4 regions of the Paenibacillus graminis genome follow, and region 4 is predicted to be linked to each of the others. Evidence: riboswitches for the same ligand, from Rfam matches in the RefSeq annotation. Region 4 holds a riboswitch; each other region holds the start of a gene.

The links. Region 4 has a riboswitch for cyclic di-GMP ahead of PGRAT_RS29475 (flagellar assembly protein A). Riboswitches for the same ligand answer to the same signal wherever they lie in the genome.
Region 1: another riboswitch for cyclic di-GMP. It lies ahead of PGRAT_RS20080 (thiamine pyrophosphate-binding protein); the one in region 4 lies ahead of PGRAT_RS29475 (flagellar assembly protein A).
Region 2: another riboswitch for cyclic di-GMP. It lies ahead of PGRAT_RS32110 (anti-repressor SinI family protein); the one in region 4 lies ahead of PGRAT_RS29475 (flagellar assembly protein A).
Region 3: another riboswitch for cyclic di-GMP. It lies ahead of PGRAT_RS20435 (S-layer homology domain-containing protein); the one in region 4 lies ahead of PGRAT_RS29475 (flagellar assembly protein A).

The regions. Positions count from the first base shown of each region.
Region 1 is NZ_CP009287.1:4,671,799-4,675,984, forward strand. It holds gene PGRAT_RS20070 (helix-turn-helix transcriptional regulator) at 1-541, shown strand, start outside; gene PGRAT_RS20075 (methyl-accepting chemotaxis protein) at 676-1,926, shown strand; cyclic di-GMP riboswitch class I at 2,424-2,517, shown strand; gene PGRAT_RS20080 (thiamine pyrophosphate-binding protein) at 2,645-4,186, shown strand, end outside.
Region 2 is NZ_CP009287.1:492,423-496,608, reverse strand. It holds gene PGRAT_RS02205 (TasA family protein) at 30-638, shown strand; gene PGRAT_RS02200 (helix-turn-helix domain-containing protein) at 894-1,226, shown strand; gene PGRAT_RS32110 (anti-repressor SinI family protein) at 1,321-1,476, opposite strand; cyclic di-GMP riboswitch class I at 1,506-1,599, opposite strand; gene PGRAT_RS02195 (2-oxoglutarate dehydrogenase E1 component) at 2,036-4,186, shown strand, end outside.
Region 3 is NZ_CP009287.1:4,757,848-4,762,033, reverse strand. It holds gene spoIIAB (anti-sigma F factor) at 1-371, shown strand, start outside; gene sigF (RNA polymerase sporulation sigma factor SigF) at 383-1,138, shown strand; cyclic di-GMP riboswitch class I at 1,999-2,091, shown strand; gene PGRAT_RS20435 (S-layer homology domain-containing protein) at 2,143-4,186, shown strand, end outside.
Region 4 is NZ_CP009287.1:6,811,887-6,816,072, reverse strand. It holds gene PGRAT_RS29480 (flavin reductase family protein) at 1-107, shown strand, start outside; gene PGRAT_RS29475 (flagellar assembly protein A) at 204-2,090, opposite strand; cyclic di-GMP riboswitch class I at 2,197-2,289, opposite strand; gene PGRAT_RS32005 (FUSC family protein) at 2,664-3,764, opposite strand; gene PGRAT_RS29465 (ABC transporter ATP-binding protein) at 4,055-4,186, shown strand, end outside.

The DNA.
Region 1 (4,186 bases), 2.1 Mb from region 4:
GAAGGTAAATATCTCCTACCTGCGCAACGGGGAAGTGAAGAACAGAAGGATTGGACTGCTGGGTTTGGTGGCTAAACAAGGGGTCTGGTATGTGATCGGGGAGCATGAAGAGCAACTCAGAACCTACCGGGTCTCGAGAATCGTTGCGGCTCAAATGATAGATGAAGCTTATGCTCGTCCTGACGGTTTTGAACTGACGCGCTACTGGGAGTCCTCCAAAACCTCCTTCAAATCTGCCCTCCCCAGCTTTCAAGCCAAATTCTCATTAAAGTCTTCTTCGCTTCAACAGTTAAGACATGAACGTTATGTTACAGTGCTAGACATAAGTGATTCCCCAGAGGCTGAGTGGCTGAAGGTTGAGGCTGAGTTCAACACCTTAGAAGCAGCTTGCCGGGTGATGTTGTCCCTAGGTCCAAATGTGATCGTTGAGGCACCGGAAGAATTGCGTTTAAAAGTTTATAAGGCTGCCTTAAAAACAGTCCTGTTGGGCCGCAGCGTAAGACGTTCTCTTCTGGGAAATTCCCAGCCGCAGCATGACTAGACTCCTGGGCCTTCCAACAAGGATAGCTGTTTTCCCAATTTTATTTATGTCAATTCTTACAATAGACCTAACGTCCTGAATTCGCCTATAATATTACAATACACAACATATTTTATTAGGGGGAAATAGTTATTATGGACTGGATGAACAAGCTTCCGCTTAAACAGAGAATTGTTGCCGGATGTTATCTGATCGCCGCCTTATTCGCAATTCCTGTACTGGTCACTTTATTGGTCATGGGCAAAATTGTTGTCGGAATTATCCTTGTAGCCGTATTGGCAGCTCTCACCTTCCCTCTTTCACGCTTCATTGAGAGAACGCTTACATCTTCATTTGACGACATTTCTAATGTTACACACACCATTGCAAAAGGCGACTTTACTAACCGGGCCGACGAGAACGGCTCCATGGGGGACATCAGCCGTTCCTTCAATACCATGATCGATAAGCTCAAAAAAATCCTTACCGATGCTTCGCAGATTACCCGCCAGGTTATGGATGCCAGCCGCGGCATTGAAGACAAGAACCAGAATCTGAAGATAGTAATGGCCCAAGTCGCCTCTTCGTCCAATGAACTGGCTCTTGGCGCTAATGAAATCTCCGTGGACATTGCCGACATGACCGAATCCATCAAAGACATAGAGACTAAGGTCTCCAATTACACGAGCTCGACCAAGGAAATGAATAAACGGTCTGTACATACACTGGAACTGGTAGAAAAAGGACGGCAATCGGTAGATACGCAAGCTGAAGGCATGCGCAAAAATATACAAGCTACCCAGAAGGTGGCCGGCACGATTGAAGCACTCTCCCAAAATGCCCGGGGGATTACGATGATCACCAAAACCATCACAGAAATCGCTGAGCAGACCAACCTCCTGTCGCTCAACGCCTCTATTGAAGCAGCACGGGCTGGTGAACATGGCCGTGGTTTTGCCGTCGTGGCCCAGGAAGTACGCAAGCTGGCCGAGGAATCTACCGCCTCTACCAAAGAGGTGTTCAGTCTGGTCCGCAGCATAGAGAACGATATCAAACAAGCGATCGAGAACATAGCCATTAATGAGGAAGTCGTTCAGGTACAGAACGAGATGATTATCGAAACAGCGAATATTTTCGCACAGATTGTGCAAAGCGTTCAATACATAACCGAGCAAATTGCTTCCTTCTCTGCTGAAAGCGACCTCATGCTGGAAAGCGCACATAAAATCTCGGGAGCCATCGAAAATATTTCTGCGATTACCGAAGAAACGGCCGCAGGAACAGAAGAGGTCTCCGCAGCGATGAACGGGCAAATTCATGCCTTGCAATCCGTTGCCGAAGAAACGGAGAAAATGACCCAAGCTGTATTTCAACTGCAAAAAACGATTCACATTTTCAAATTTTAAATGTTACGAGGGAACTGCCGCCTCCTTCCTGCGGCAGTTTTTTTGTTCACAAAAATTTCGCTGTTATATTCATCGGTTACAGTTTTTTTGCATTAGAAGAGCCCCTCCATTCTTTTGCACTTCTTTGCCTTAGCCTGTTTCCGTTTTTGGATTATAGACATTTGGAGATGAGCTGCTCTTTGTTCAATGGTTCTTTTTACACAGTAGATTTTACAATGCATTCCATTATCAAGGCAAAATATGCTTATAATAATTGAGTTTATAGTGCAAAATACTTATTTTTAGATAATTTCAATATTTCTTCACAGTTTGCATTTTCGGACTTTTTTTCATTAACCCTTTTTTCTTACCCATTCTTATATATATACAAAATTATACTATTTTTCACATGTACCGGCAGGCAGAATTCGCCAAAATCCGAGGATATCAGCACAAATATATTGACAAAAGTAGAGTTAGAAATATATTGTAAAATAAAAAAAGGTATAATTTTCTTTAACACATATTGGCAAAATTCACCGAAAGGGAATGACGCAAAGCCATGGATCTACAGTCTCATTTTTATGGGACCATGACTGCCAGGTTGCTGAACAGCCGAACGTCCGGGTTTTCCTGCGTTCTCTATGGTTATTTACGCAGCCAACCTGTGCTCTCCTGAGTACAGGTTTTCTATTTTGCTGAAAAAAATAAAAAAAACATTGGGTGGGGTGGATTTCCTTTGAAAACAGTTTCAGATTATATGGCTGAGGCACTACGAAACCTTGGTGTAACACATTCTTTTGGCATAATCGGCAAGTCTATTTGTCCCGTAGTCCTGAAAATGGTTGATTACGGTATTGAATTTATTCCCGGCAGACATGAATCCAGTTCCGGGTTCGAAGCCGCGGGCTATGCTCTCAAAACAGGCAGACTCGGGGTGGCTTTTGGGACTTCCGGGCCGGGGGGGACCAATCTTCTCACCGCCGCCGCACATGCCAAAGCGAACAATCTTCCCGTACTTTTTATAACAGGACATCAATCCATCAAGGAACTGGGGATTCCCCAGTGCCAGGATTCTTCGGCTTATCTGGCCGATCTGGCGGATATGTTCAGACCCGCGACCCTTTACAGCAAGCTGGTGGAACGCGGCGATCATTTCGGCACGATCTTCAGTCATGCCATCTCCATTGCCTTGAGCGGACAGCGGGGTCCGGTTCATCTCTGTATCCCGTTTGATGTACAGACCGAAATGCTGGAAGAATGCCGGATTGTCATTCCTGAACGCGAACGTCTGGTAAGTGCCGGTAATTTGGAACGTGTACTTTCTGCAATTAATGAATCAAGCCATCCTCTGATCATTGCCGGCAAAGGCATCAATCGTTCCAAGGCGCACGAGGAGCTTGTTCAACTGGCTGAAACTTTCAATATTCCGGTGGTCACCTCTCCCGGCGGCAAGGGTGCCATCGCCTGGGATCACCCGCTGTATCACGGTCCTATTGGTGTCGGCGGCTGCAAGCACGGCGAGGATTTGTTAAACCGCAGTGATTTGTTCATCGTGCTTGGCTCACGCCTTAGCGATATGACCATCTGCAATCTCAAGCCAGAGAATCATCCCAAAACATTGATTCAATTTGACGTCGATCCTACCTTTGTAGGAAAAATATTAACCTCAGAAACAATCGCTGTAAGCGGGGACTTACACGACAATCTTACATTCTTTCTTCAGAAAGCAGATTTATCCGCTATAAAAAAACACGAAGCAGAAACCGATGTTCATTATGCGGAAGAGCTGCCGGTTCTGTCCAAGCTTTCGCTTGCTTCGGTCATGTCCACATTAAGCGACCTGATCCCTTACAACAACACCATTTTTGTTGATGATGGCAGCCATGGCTTCAATGCCGCAAAATGGTACAAAGTCAAAAAGCCCGGCAGCGTTGTCTTCGATGCTTACTTTGCCTGCATGGGAAATTCTATCGGCATGGCTATCGGAGCTAAGGTGGCTTCACCGGAAGAAACGATTTTCTGCATTACCGGTGACGGCTGCTTCATGATGCTTGGCACAGAGATCAATACGGCCGTGTGCAAGGATATCCCGGTGATCTTTATCGTAGTGAACAACATGCAGCTGGATATGGCCTTAAAGGGCATGGAAAAAACAACAGGCAGAATCGATGGCACGATCTTCGAAGTTCCTATGGATGCCGTGAAATTTGCCGAATCACTGGGAGCCACAGGCTACAGATGCGAGACTCAGGAACAATTCACATCTGCTATCCATGCC
Region 2 (4,186 bases), 850 kb from region 4:
GCTACACAAATCAGAGGAGGAATTCGAATATGGGTATCAAAAAAACATTGGGTTTTGGCATCGCATCGGCAGCACTCGGTTTGTCTTTGATTGGCGGAGGGACCTTCGCATACTTCAGTGATACTGCAACAAGTACGGCTACCTTTGCAGCAGGCACACTGGATCTGAACTCCGATCCTTCCGTAATCGTGGATATCCAAAACCTGAAACCGGGTGACACCGTAACCAAAACTTTTAAACTTAAAAATGACGGTACCCTCGATATCGGTTCGATTCTGCTGAAAACCACCACTGAGGTTACAGATACCCTAGGCGACAACAACGGTGCCGATCTCAGCAAATTCATCAAGGTCAAATTTCTGAAGAACAATGACAAAGGAACGATTATCTCACCGGAAGTTGTTGTGTACGAAACTACACTGGATGCCTTGAAGGGGCAAACCCCGGATCTTGTGAACAATACCGGATGGGATCAAATTCTCACTGAAGCCGACGGCATCAAAGCACAGAGCAGCGACAGCTTTACAGTCAAGTTCGAATTCGTGGATACTGGCGAAGCACAAAACTATTTTCAAAAGGATAAGCTGAAGTTAACCTGGAATTTCGAGGCCAAACAAGGCCCCAAAAAAGATTACTAATTCATAACGGACCGCATTATATGAAGCAGCCTACCCTGATTCCGGATTCGGAAGCAGATTAGGCTGTTTTCCCTTGTAACAACGATTTTTGTTCGTTGTAAGGAAATTTGTTATACTGACAAGTGGAAACGGCTATGCGTCCTTAACGGCGGCATCCGTTTCAGCGAGAAATATAAGGATGATTGTTGGCGCAAACCATATCAACCCTTATATTTTAACAAAGTACGGAGGGGCGTTGTAATCGTGCCGGATAATATGGGAAGTCGCATCCACCATCTCCGTCTGGAAAAAGGCTGGTCCTTATCCGAACTGGCGGACAAGGCTGATGTTGCGAAATCATACTTAAGCAATGTAGAAAGAAATATCCAATCCAACCCCTCTATCCAATTTATCGAAAAAATCGCTGACGCGCTCCAGGTTTCCATCCACAGTCTGCTCTATGGCGAACCTTCGGATGCTGACGAATCCTCCCTGGACGGCGAATGGTTCCGGCTCGTTCAGGAAGCCATGGCCTCAGGTATAAGCAAGAGGGAATTCAAAGAGTTTCTCGATTACCAAAAATGGCGGCTGGAGCAGAAGGATCAATAATGGATGGTCGTCCGAAGCTCCAGCGATACAGAAAAAGGCACAGCGTATGGACGCTGTGCCTTTTTCTGTATGTATTCCCGCATAGCAAACGCCCCTACATCGCCTGTAATGCTGTTTTTTCGTTTAAAAACCGGCGGATTTCATCCGCATCGATCCCTGCCTTCTTGGCCGACATCAGCAAATATACCCATTCTAGATCCAGATCACCCATCAGCAGTTCTCCGTCATTCCCCTGGTTGGACTTATCCAAGAATATCTCCTCCTAGAATTTATGCGTCCCCAGGCAGTCCGGCCGTCGTAGTAGCTGCAGCATCTCTACATTAGACCCGAGACTTTGTGTCCCTGCCTTTCGGCAGGTTTACCCTTTACTGGATCCTTTACATGAAAGGATCTGGTTAGAAACCATGAAACCGTTATCCGCAATAACATTATATAAGATCTCACATGAGAAGTGTGTCGTTTTCTGGAATATTTTATGCTGAGTTGTGCAAAAGAATAGCTTTTTTTGCTAACCTTTGTCCAATCTATATGTCTTAAGGAGCTGTTTATGAATACTCCTGGTTAATAAATGGGTAATTATTACTGGTTGGACTGGCTTCAAATCCTGTATCTGCAACCAATATCCGTTCTTCATCATTTCCGGACTGAATCATGCCGTTTTGCGAACGGATTCCCCGAAAGTATGAATTGATTACACGTCTTGAAAGTAGCACAATAGGATGTGAAATGAAACCGTAAACATCGCAGCTCCACTGGGCGCTCAAGACACATGCGGCCACGTGGAGTTCATCCGTTAGGAGGATGTATTCATGGCAGTCAAAGAGCCCTATAACGAATCCATTTGGAGTAAGTATCACGGCCCCAATCTAGGCTATATTCAAGAGAAATATGAGCAATTCGTTAAAGATCCCTCTTCAGTAGAACATCATTACCGTGACCTATTTACTGTTTCCGGCCCTCCTCCACTTGCTCCGGATGCCGTAGAGGCCCCGCAGCCGGCTCTTTCGGGAGGCACCGAGTGGCTGAGAAAGGCCGTAAGAGCTTCCAAGCTAATCGCCAATATCCGCATATATGGCCATATGGCCGCCAATACCGATCCGCTTGAGCAGGGGAATAACCCTATGGCGAAATGGCTGGATTATGAAACCTACGATCTTACCCGCGAGGACCTGATTGCTATGCCCGCCTCGCTGATCTGGGAGAATGCGCCGCCGGATATTCATACCGCCTGGGATGCGGTTCACCGGATGCTCCAGGCTTATACGCAGACTATCGCCTACGAATTCGGGCATGTGCATGACGAACAGGAGCTGCGCTGGCTGAACGGCCAGGCAGAGTCCACAAGCTCTCCGGCGCCTCTGAATAATACCGAGCGCAAGGAACTTCTGAACCGTCTGATCCAGGTAGAGCAGTTCGAGACCTTCCTGCATAAGACCTTTGTCGGCCAAAAACGCTTCAGCCTGGAAGGCAATGATGCGCTGGTGCCCATGCTGGACGAGATTGTCCGTGCCGCCGCACATGATGGCGCGGAACATATTCTGATGGGCATGGCCCACCGCGGACGCCTGAATGTGCTGGCTCATATTCTCGGGAAGCCCTATGACATTATTTTCTCGGAATTTCATCATTCTCCCAACAAGGAGCTGTTCCCTTCCGAAGGCTCCATGGGCATTAACTACGGCTGGACGGGAGATGTGAAATACCATCTGGGCGCAGACCGTGCCGTGCGCGAAGGCGAGACCGTCCGCACCCGCATTACACTGGCGAATAATCCGAGCCATCTGGAATTCGTTAACCCTGTTGTTGAGGGTTTTGCCCGCGCAGCCCAAGAGGACCGGAATTCTCCGGGACTGCCGCAGCTTGACACGAACAGGGCCATGGCTGTGCTGATGCACGGGGATGCTGCTTTTCCTGGTGAAGGCATCGTCGCAGAAACACTCAACATCGGCAAACTTAAAGGGTATTCCAATGGCGGCACCGTGCATATTATCGTCAATAACCGGATCGGATTCACCACTGAAAGTGAAGATTCCCGTTCCACCCATTATGCCAGCGATCTGGCTAAAGGCTATGAAATCCCTATCGTCCACGTGAATGCCGATGATCCGGAGGCCTGCATCGCCGCCGTCCGTCTGGCCAGCGCCTACCGCAACCAGTTCAAGAAGGATTTCGTCATTGACCTGATCGGCTACCGGCGCCATGGCCATAATGAGATGGACGATCCGGAGACTACCCAGCCGATTGTATACGGCAAAGTGCGCAACCATCCTACCGTGTACCGCGTCTACGCAGAACGCCTGCAGCGGGACAATATCATCACAGCGGATGATGTGAAGCAGATGAACCTTGAGGCGGAGAAAGTACTGCAGCAAGCCTACGATCTGATGAAGGATGGCAAGCATAAAAACGGTGAAACCAAGACCTCCGTTCCGGTACAGCGTGAAGCCTCCCAGCCGCAATCGACGGCAGTGCAGCTGGAGCAGCTGCAGCAGATCAACCGCGAGCTTCTGACCGTGCCGGACGGCTTCAAGGTCTATCCGAAGCTGGAGCGGATTCTGCAGCGCCGCAAGGATGCGCTGAATGACGGGGAACGGATCGACTGGGCCTTGGCCGAGACTCTGGCCTTTGCCACCATCCTGAAGGATGGCACACCGATCCGGTTAAGCGGCCAGGATTCCCAGCGCGGCACTTTCGCCCACCGCCATCTGGTGCTGCACGACAGCGAGACAGGGGGATTGTTCTCCCCGCTGCACCAGCTCAGCGGTGCCAAGGCTTCCTTCGGGGTATACAACAGTCCGCTCTCGGAAGCCTCGGTGCTGGGCTACGAATACGGCTATAATGTGTTCGCACCCGAAACCTTCGTGATCTGGGAAGCACAGTATGGCGACTTCGCCAATGCCGCACAGGTCATTATTGACCAGTTCATCGCTGCCGGACGCGCCAAATGGACGCAGCGCAGC
Region 3 (4,186 bases), 2.1 Mb from region 4:
CGGCTTTTGTCTCCCGGCTCGATCCAACGATGGAGGAGCTGAATGACCTGAAGACGGTTGTCTCGGAGGCAGTCACCAACTGTATTATCCACGGATATGACAGCGATCCTGAAGGCATTGTCAGCATCTCTGCCTCCATTGAGCATGAAACCGTGCAGCTCACGATTGAAGATCAGGGTAGGGGGATCGAGGATCTGGAGCTGGCCCAGCAGCCGCTCTATACCTCCAAGCCGGAGCTGGAGCGTTCGGGTATGGGCTTTACGATTATGGAAAATTTCATGGATGAATTCGAAGTCACAAGTGAACCGGGGCGCGGTACCTCCATTTCAATGAAGAAAACCATCGTCTCGAAAAAAGCTTTATACAATTAGGGGTTGGAGCCATGGATGCAGAGTCAAAAAAAGCTCCGCCGACCTATTTGGACGATGCGGAGGTCAAACGTCTGATCGCACTCAGTCAAGCCGGAGATAATCTGGCCCGCGATACGCTGGTCAACTGCAATATTCGCCTCGTCTGGTCGGTGGTGCAGCGGTTTATGAACCGCGGGTATGAGCCTGACGATTTGTTCCAGATCGGCTGTATCGGACTGCTGAAGTCCGTTGATAAATTCGACCTCAGCTATGAGGTCAAATTCTCCACCTATGCCGTGCCGATGATTATCGGCGAGATCCAGCGTTTCCTCCGGGACGACGGCACCCTCAAGGTCAGCCGTTCCCTCAAGGAAATGGCCAACAGGGTCCGCAAAATGAAGGACGAAATGTCCAAAACACTGGACCGTCTGCCGACCATCGGGGAAGTTGCGGAGGCGCTGGGGGTCACGCCCGAAGAAATCGTGTTCGCCCAGGAGGCTAATAAGCCGCCGACCTCGATCCACGAGACCGTCTTCGAGAATGACGGCGATCCGATCACGCTGATCGACCAGATCGCCGACGAGACGCAGGAGCGCTGGTTCGACAAGCTCGCGCTGAATGAAGCCATCGGGGCCTTGACTGAGCGCGAGCGCCTGATCGTCTACCTGCGCTACTACCGCGACCAGACCCAATCTGAAGTCGCCAGCCGCCTCGGCATCTCGCAGGTCCAGGTGTCGAGGCTGGAGAAGAAAATCCTCGCGAACATCCGCGAGCAGATCGCACAGTAGCACAGCAGGCTGGCAGGAGTAAGCAGGGTACAAGCGGAGGCAAGTAAGGTAAGCAGGAAATAGCATGTGGCCGGCTTTTACAAGTAAGTATGAGCAGTGAATGTGACGGGTGAAATAAATGTTTCTGTTGTCCGGAAAATTATCTATGGAGTTAGACAGTTGTAAGAATATCAGCCAACCCAGATTGAAATGATAAGAAAAAGTAGGCAGAGCAGCGATTCTCCTGTTATTGGAGGATCGCTGCTCTGCTTTTTTACGTGGTATACACCCCAGTGCCTACGTATATCCCATTCCAAAGCAACAAGGGCAGGACCAAGCAGTCATTTCATGGCTTTTGGGTCAGCCCTATGAGATGACTTTAATAATATCTGTGTTTACTCGTTTTCCAAGGATTGCGTGAATGGCAGGGTCTACAACTGTGATGTGGTACATGTCTGCAAGGTACTTCTCTGCAATCTAAGATCTTTTTCTTTTTAGAAACACAAACAACTACCGGTTCATATTTAACTTTTATAAACTTTTTAACCACTTCTTTTTCCACGAAGCATTTTTTAACAGGTGGAACACAGCAATGTCTAGATTTTTTATATCCCATTTCCAATTCCTCCCTTTTTTTAGATGCCTGATAATATACGCACATAGACAATAATCGGAATGATGTTTCTGCCTAATATGTAACGAATTGGGCAGTACTGTTACTGTTTTTGCTGAAGAGACGCTGGAGGTAAATCCTGAAATCAAAACCTGAAAAAGGGAAAAATAGAACATCTTAATTCTATAGGAATAAATTCCGATAATAAAAGTGTCCTGTACATCTAAAGTCACAATTACATAAGCATAAAGGGATAGAAAAACCGAGTTTGGAACAAAGGCAAATCCGTACGAAAGTCGGAGACGCAAAGCCACGGGCCTACTTCATCCGGAAGGGATGTCAGGGCAGCCGGGCCGCTCAAGGCACTTGGTTTTTTGGCGTGCCTACAAATAGCGCTGGGGGAGAGAAGTGAATGAGGTTCGGACAAAAAAGGAAGTTTGCGCAGGCAGTTATTACTGTTTGTGCGGCGGTGTTTTTACTTGGAGGGCTTGTCAGCAGTAGTCTGGGCGTAAGGCAAGCATCGGCTGCGGCGGCCAATCCGGGCAGAACAGACTATAGCGTGTCGGGTGATAGGCTAGTGTGGCTGGAACCGGACGCAGACGGAGTTAAGCAGGTGCACGCGCTGAATCAGCGCAATGGTGCAAATGCGGTGCTTACAGCCGGTCAGTCAACCAAGGACGCGCCGTATGTGAATGGAGCGGTTGCGGTATGGGCGGACAAGGGAAGTGAGCCGGAAGCTTCACTCCACTGGGATATCTACACTGCCGATCTGGAGACAGGCAAGCAGATGAAGCTCAACAAGCAGGCCGGCCCATACGGCAATCCGACAACGGACGGCGTAGGTGTGGTCTGGTATGAACGCAAAAATTACGGCAGCATGATCTATCATGATCTGGCAACGGGTGTTGAAGCGGATCTGGGCGAAGGACGTTTCCCGGTACTGGCCGGCGGAAATGTCGTCTACAAGAATGCCCGTGACGGGGGGCTTAGCCTGCTGGATGTGAGCAGTGGCGTAACCCGCGCACTGGTTAGTCTGGGTGGTGCGAATGCGGTGGACTGGTTTGTATTTAATGGCAGCCATGTGCTGTACAAGCAGAAAAACAGTGCCACAGGAAGCAAATATGTGCTCCTGAACATCAAAGACCTGACGGCACAACCTGTGGATCTCACCGGGATGAAAGCCGGGGGAACTGAATATGCCTTTATGTCCATAGGTGAAGATCAAGCTGTGTTCCAAGAGGAGGATAACGGCGCTGTCACCCTGAAGCAGGTGGACCTCACTACATATGCAGTAAAACCGCTGCCGATAGATGCCGGGGTGAAGCTGATCGGAATTAGCGGGAACAAGCTGCTGTACAGTAAGAAGGACGATTACATAGAATCAGTGGATTTAAAAGAAAATCCCAACCCGACTCCTGATCCGGGAACGACTCCATCGCCAGGTGAAACCCCACATCCGGGTACAGACTCTAACCCGGGTCCGGCACCGGAGGCCAAGGCCCCTGTAATTACCGGAGCTAAAGTTACTCAGGCGATCGGCAGTGCCGGCGGAACCTTGACTGCACTGAACGGCTGGGCACGGCTGGAGATTTCCGCAGGAACCTTCCCGGACAATACCACCGTAAGCCTGGCTCAGGCTGAACTGGAAACGAAGCAACTGCTGGATGCAAGCGGCAAAACTCTGCTGAAGGCCGGTTCCGCCTGGCAAGTCCAAGCGGGCGCTCCGTTCCTGATCCCGGCTAAGCTGGCAGTCCGGTATCCGCAGGAAGAGCCTTGGACGTCGAAGCGTGAGAAGCTTGGGATCTACAGCTACAATCCGGACAAAGGCATCTGGAGCTATATCGGCGGAGTGACTGCGGCGGAAGACGGTTTTGTTCAGGCTAAGATATCAGCCTCAGGACTGTACGCGGTCATGCTGCGCGAGGCACAATTCACAGATATATCAGGCCACTGGGCCCAGCAAGCCGTTGAGGTGCTGGCAGCAAGAGGCATCGTGAACGGGATGAACGGAACCGTGTATGCGCCAAAAGCCATCCTGACCCGGGCTGAATTCACCAAGCTGCTGACAGCAGCTCTTGGGCTGCAGCCGGTGCGGACGGATAAGCCAACCTTCCGTGATGTTTCCGCTGCGAACTGGTCCTGCCCGTATGTAGAAGCGGCAGCGGCGGCAGGAATTGTAACCGGGGACGCAGGGCTTTTCCATGGCAATGATCCGCTGACCCGCGAACAGATGATGGTGATGCTGATGCGGGCGGTTGACAGCACTGCTATTGGCAATCCGGCATCTGCTGCGGATTCGGTCAAGCTTCAGGCTGTACTTTCCGGATTCAAGGACAACGGTAGCATTAGCCGATGGGCACGGGAATCCGTAGCGGCGGCGGTTGACAAGAAACTGGTGCAGGGCAGCGGACAGCTTTTGAAACCCAAAGATTCATCCACAAGAGCCGAAGCGGCAG
Region 4 (4,186 bases):
GACGCATTGATGCGGCCAAGCTGAAGCCGGTAAGCCGTCTCGCGGGAGCTTCGTATGCAGCGGTTGGCCGGACGTTCGACATGGAGAGACCGCAATACGAGTCTTAAAAAGCCCGTGAAAGACCCTGCCGGCACGCAGCCCGGCAGGGTCTTTCTGTATGTGTACCTTTTGCCGGTAAGGCTATATGTAAGGGATACCGCTGATTACTCGCTTGAAGAGGAGGGGACTCCCCCGTATTCCTGTTTTAGGCTTTTGGCCGTAAATGCGATACTTTCAATCGGGTCAGTAATCTCTAAAGAATACCCGCCTACTGCCACAGAAGCATTCCTGATGGTATGGGCAATGATTTGTTGGCCTGCAACCAGCAGTGTTGTGCCAATGGATTCCCCGCCAACGCTGCGTGCATTAATCGTTCCGGCTGCCTCCATGGTGGAGTCGGAAGACATGGAGCTATACTTCGCAAAATAAATATCTCCAGAGGAATACAGGCTGCTCTGGGAAACTCCATCTCCATGAATATGGACATCCCCGCCGGATTTTATAACACTGTCATGTGACCCGGCAATATCGATCCGGACCCGTTCCTCCTGCATCTGGTAGATGCTATGGGCCAGGTTCTTCAGCAGACTCAGAAAAGAGCCTATTCCCGCATCCGTAATTTGGTCGGTAAATTGTCCGGGATTTAGAAAAAACTTCATCATATGTTTCAGGATCTTGGTATCCTGAGGATAATCAGTACTCATACCTGATAACAGCTCCTGCATGTCACGGAACATACGGGGAAGATGGGCATATTTACTTTCCAGCAGAAGCATGATGACCAACCCGTATTTCACTGTCTGCATCGTTGACTCGACCGTCTCGGCAAGATGTCTGGCAGCCTCTCTCAGTCTCGAAACCTCTTTCGCCACCAGTTCGGTGAAGCTGCACAGGCGGTTATGTGTGGCCCCGTATCCCCCGGCGTACAGCTCACTCCCTACAACATTGCCGCTGATAAATATGCTGCCTGTAGCAGCGATCCGGGAATTGCGCACATCACCAAAAATATAAACATTGCCCAAAGCCTCGATAACTGTATTCTTGCTTAAATAACGAGTTGCGATAACATCACCAGGGAACATGAGGGTACCCCCGGCCTCATTGTCACTATGCGGAACGAAGAACGTTTGGGGAAAATCAATCGTTCTAACAAAGGTTCCGCTTCCGGTTATGCGTGGTCTGCCTTTGCGGCAGGCCTTGATCTCCCCGCCCGGAAGCAGCGCTGCGTAAGGGGATGAGAACAGGGTAAGGTCCTGCGGCGGCGGCGGCGGAAGTACACCGCCATACACATCAAAGCCGGGCAGGCCTTCTTTGGGGGGCAGCTTCTTCGCAAATACTTCGCCTTCCTGCACCATAAAGAATTCCAGGCAGCTTGTTTCTTGGGCGGAATCGTCCATAGACTTGAACTCAGTCTCTATTTTCTGTTGAAACAGCAGTTCGAGACTCGCATTGGTCCCTGGCACAGGAGCCTTGCCTTCAGCAATACATACCGGAAGGTAGGTAGGGTTATTCAGCTCCTCGTAGAGCGCAGGGATATTGAGACTGCTGACTATAGGGCTTTTCTCAAAACCGGCCATAATCCGTTCTATGGAGAGGGTGGATAAGAGCATTTCCCTGTTCATCTCCGCACGGACAGTGACAAAGGCTGAGGCCGGACTGTTGACGAGATTCCAGGCATACCTTTCAGCGCGGTAAAGGGTAAAGTACACTTTTAGCTTATCATCGGATACTGTAATCTGGTATTGCGGTTTCTCGCAAATCTCCCAGGTGAGGTCATCAGCAGAGGTAATTTGAGTTGGTCCCGTGATGACCTGACCATTAATCTTCAATACAACAGGATGCATCGCGGAGATTACAGCCGGCTTGCCGCCGGGAAGAGGCGGAGTGATGAAGATTTCGTTATTCTGGATAATGATGACACCATTCTTAGCTTCGTCTGTTCCGCCAAACGTCTGAGGATCCACAGAGTAAAGATTTAAGAGATCGGTCTTCCCAAGAAGCATGGAAGCAATGAACTCGTACCGTGAACGTTCGATGGTATGCTGCGGCATTCTCGTAACCTCACTTTTTTCGTATAATCAATGGTATCTGTACAGAAAAGAACATCATGGAGCCGTGATACTTATATCCTGGGATATCCGACCAAATGGCGTCTCTATTGGCAGCCTGGCGACCATAAATGCAGCAATAGCGCTCTTAGGCCCATGACTTTGCGTCCTGCCCTTTCGGGACAGTTTGCCTTTAGGAATAGATCAATGATATACACTCAGTATGAGGCGAATAAATCGACTGTAATCGACAAAAAAGTGGTCAATACTGGTATGATGTCCAAAAATAACTTCTCCAAACAAGCTTAATTCTAGTACTTAAGTAGCGAATTTTCAACTGGAATAATTGAATTTGACTATAAAAATTGAATAATGTAGGTAATTGTTGATTTTTTGTAAAAATAATGAATTTATAATTAAATTACACTTAATGAATTCCAGATTTACAGGAGAATATAGAAGGATCGGGCGGTTTATGATGGAGAGTTTGAAGCATGATGGAGGGGCTTGAAAGCGAAGGCTAACTGATAGGATGAAAGAGGAAAGCCATATATTTGAAAAGGGACGCTCCCAAGCTTAAAGCTTGTGGGAGAGTCCCTTTTGTATGAAGCGCACAGCGTGGGCGGCCCCAGCTTTGGCCTTCTGCGGCGCGGCTGACATCACTACATAGTCGGCCTGCTCAATCTCTTCCAGCACCCGGTTCAGGTGAGAGAAAACCGCGCCAAGATCGCGGATGGAGGTGAGGGAGCATTGTCCCTGCAGCTCGGAGAACCACGCCAGTTGAAGATCGCGCGCCCGGCGCAGCGATTCAGGAAGCGAACGCTGGCATTCGGCATCGGACAGGGTCTTCGTCCCGTACAGGGCGATACAGTCTGCGGTGGCTGTGACAACCTCTGCCATCCAGTCGGCTGCGGCGTAATGCGCGGGCAGTCGTTCGATTTCTGCACGGATTTCTTTTACATATGAGTGGATTTTTTTGAGATGGGCAGTGGTCTGTGTCAGTCCGCTCAGCTCGCTGCGGCAATGGTAATGTGTTAAGGTATAATGCAGCTCTTTCTGCTGAAGCTCGCTCTTCGCCAGCAGTGAAGCGGAGCGTGCCAGGGCGTCTCCCGCCTGAACGGCTTCCCGTCCGCTGCCGGCCTGGCCGCTTAGGGCATCCGCCAGCAGCAGTCCGCTTTCCAGAGTCAGGCCCTTCACCTTGACGAACCCCTTGGGCGGAACGATAATCATATTGATAATTAGGGCAATGACCACACCGATCAGCGTTTCAGCAACCCGCCACTCAATATAATGATCATTATAGAAGGTCAGTGCCAGAACAGAGGTTACACCGACTTGGGAGATCGCCTGGATATTGATCCGGCAGGCTGTGGCGACCCCGATACCGATCAGAAGCATCAGCAGAATGGAAAGGGCTCCTACATCGAAGAACCGCCCCACAATCAGGCTGACAATGCCGCCGAGCACAATGCCGGTCATGCGGTAGACCCCCTTTTCCAGGGAGGCCTTGACGCTGCCTTGTGTAATCAGAATCGCCGCCAGCGGGGCGAAGTATAAATAGCTGTCTCCATACAGCGTGTGTACTGCCAGCCAGGAGAGTGAAGCTGCAAGAGTAACCCGTATCATATATAAAGACAGTCCGAATTTCTCAAGACGGTCCTGTAATCCTTCATTCATTGGAGGTCATCTTCTTTCAGGTGTAAAAATGAAATGAATTTCAGCCGTTTTCATTATAGCACCGCAAAACAGTCCGGGAGGTTCATAAATTTTACGAACTTGTTAAGTTTCCAGACTGCTTTTAACCATGTATGCTATCGCATATATAGGACTAATCCGTTATGCTATATATTATGGAAGGTTGTCGAAGAATGGGAGGAATTGTCGCTAACACACGCTGAGCCAGCCCGCTTCGATTGTCCTCCGCAAGATGGGGGTAAAATAGATTGTATTACATAAGGTAAGGGAGGTTGTTAGCTATAGCTACCCCGGAAGGCACTATTATTTCTTTTGACCAGGTGATCAAACAATACGACGACGAAGAGCCTGTATTAAAAGGCGTCAGCTTCGAGATCGAACGCGGTAAATTCTATACCTTGCTG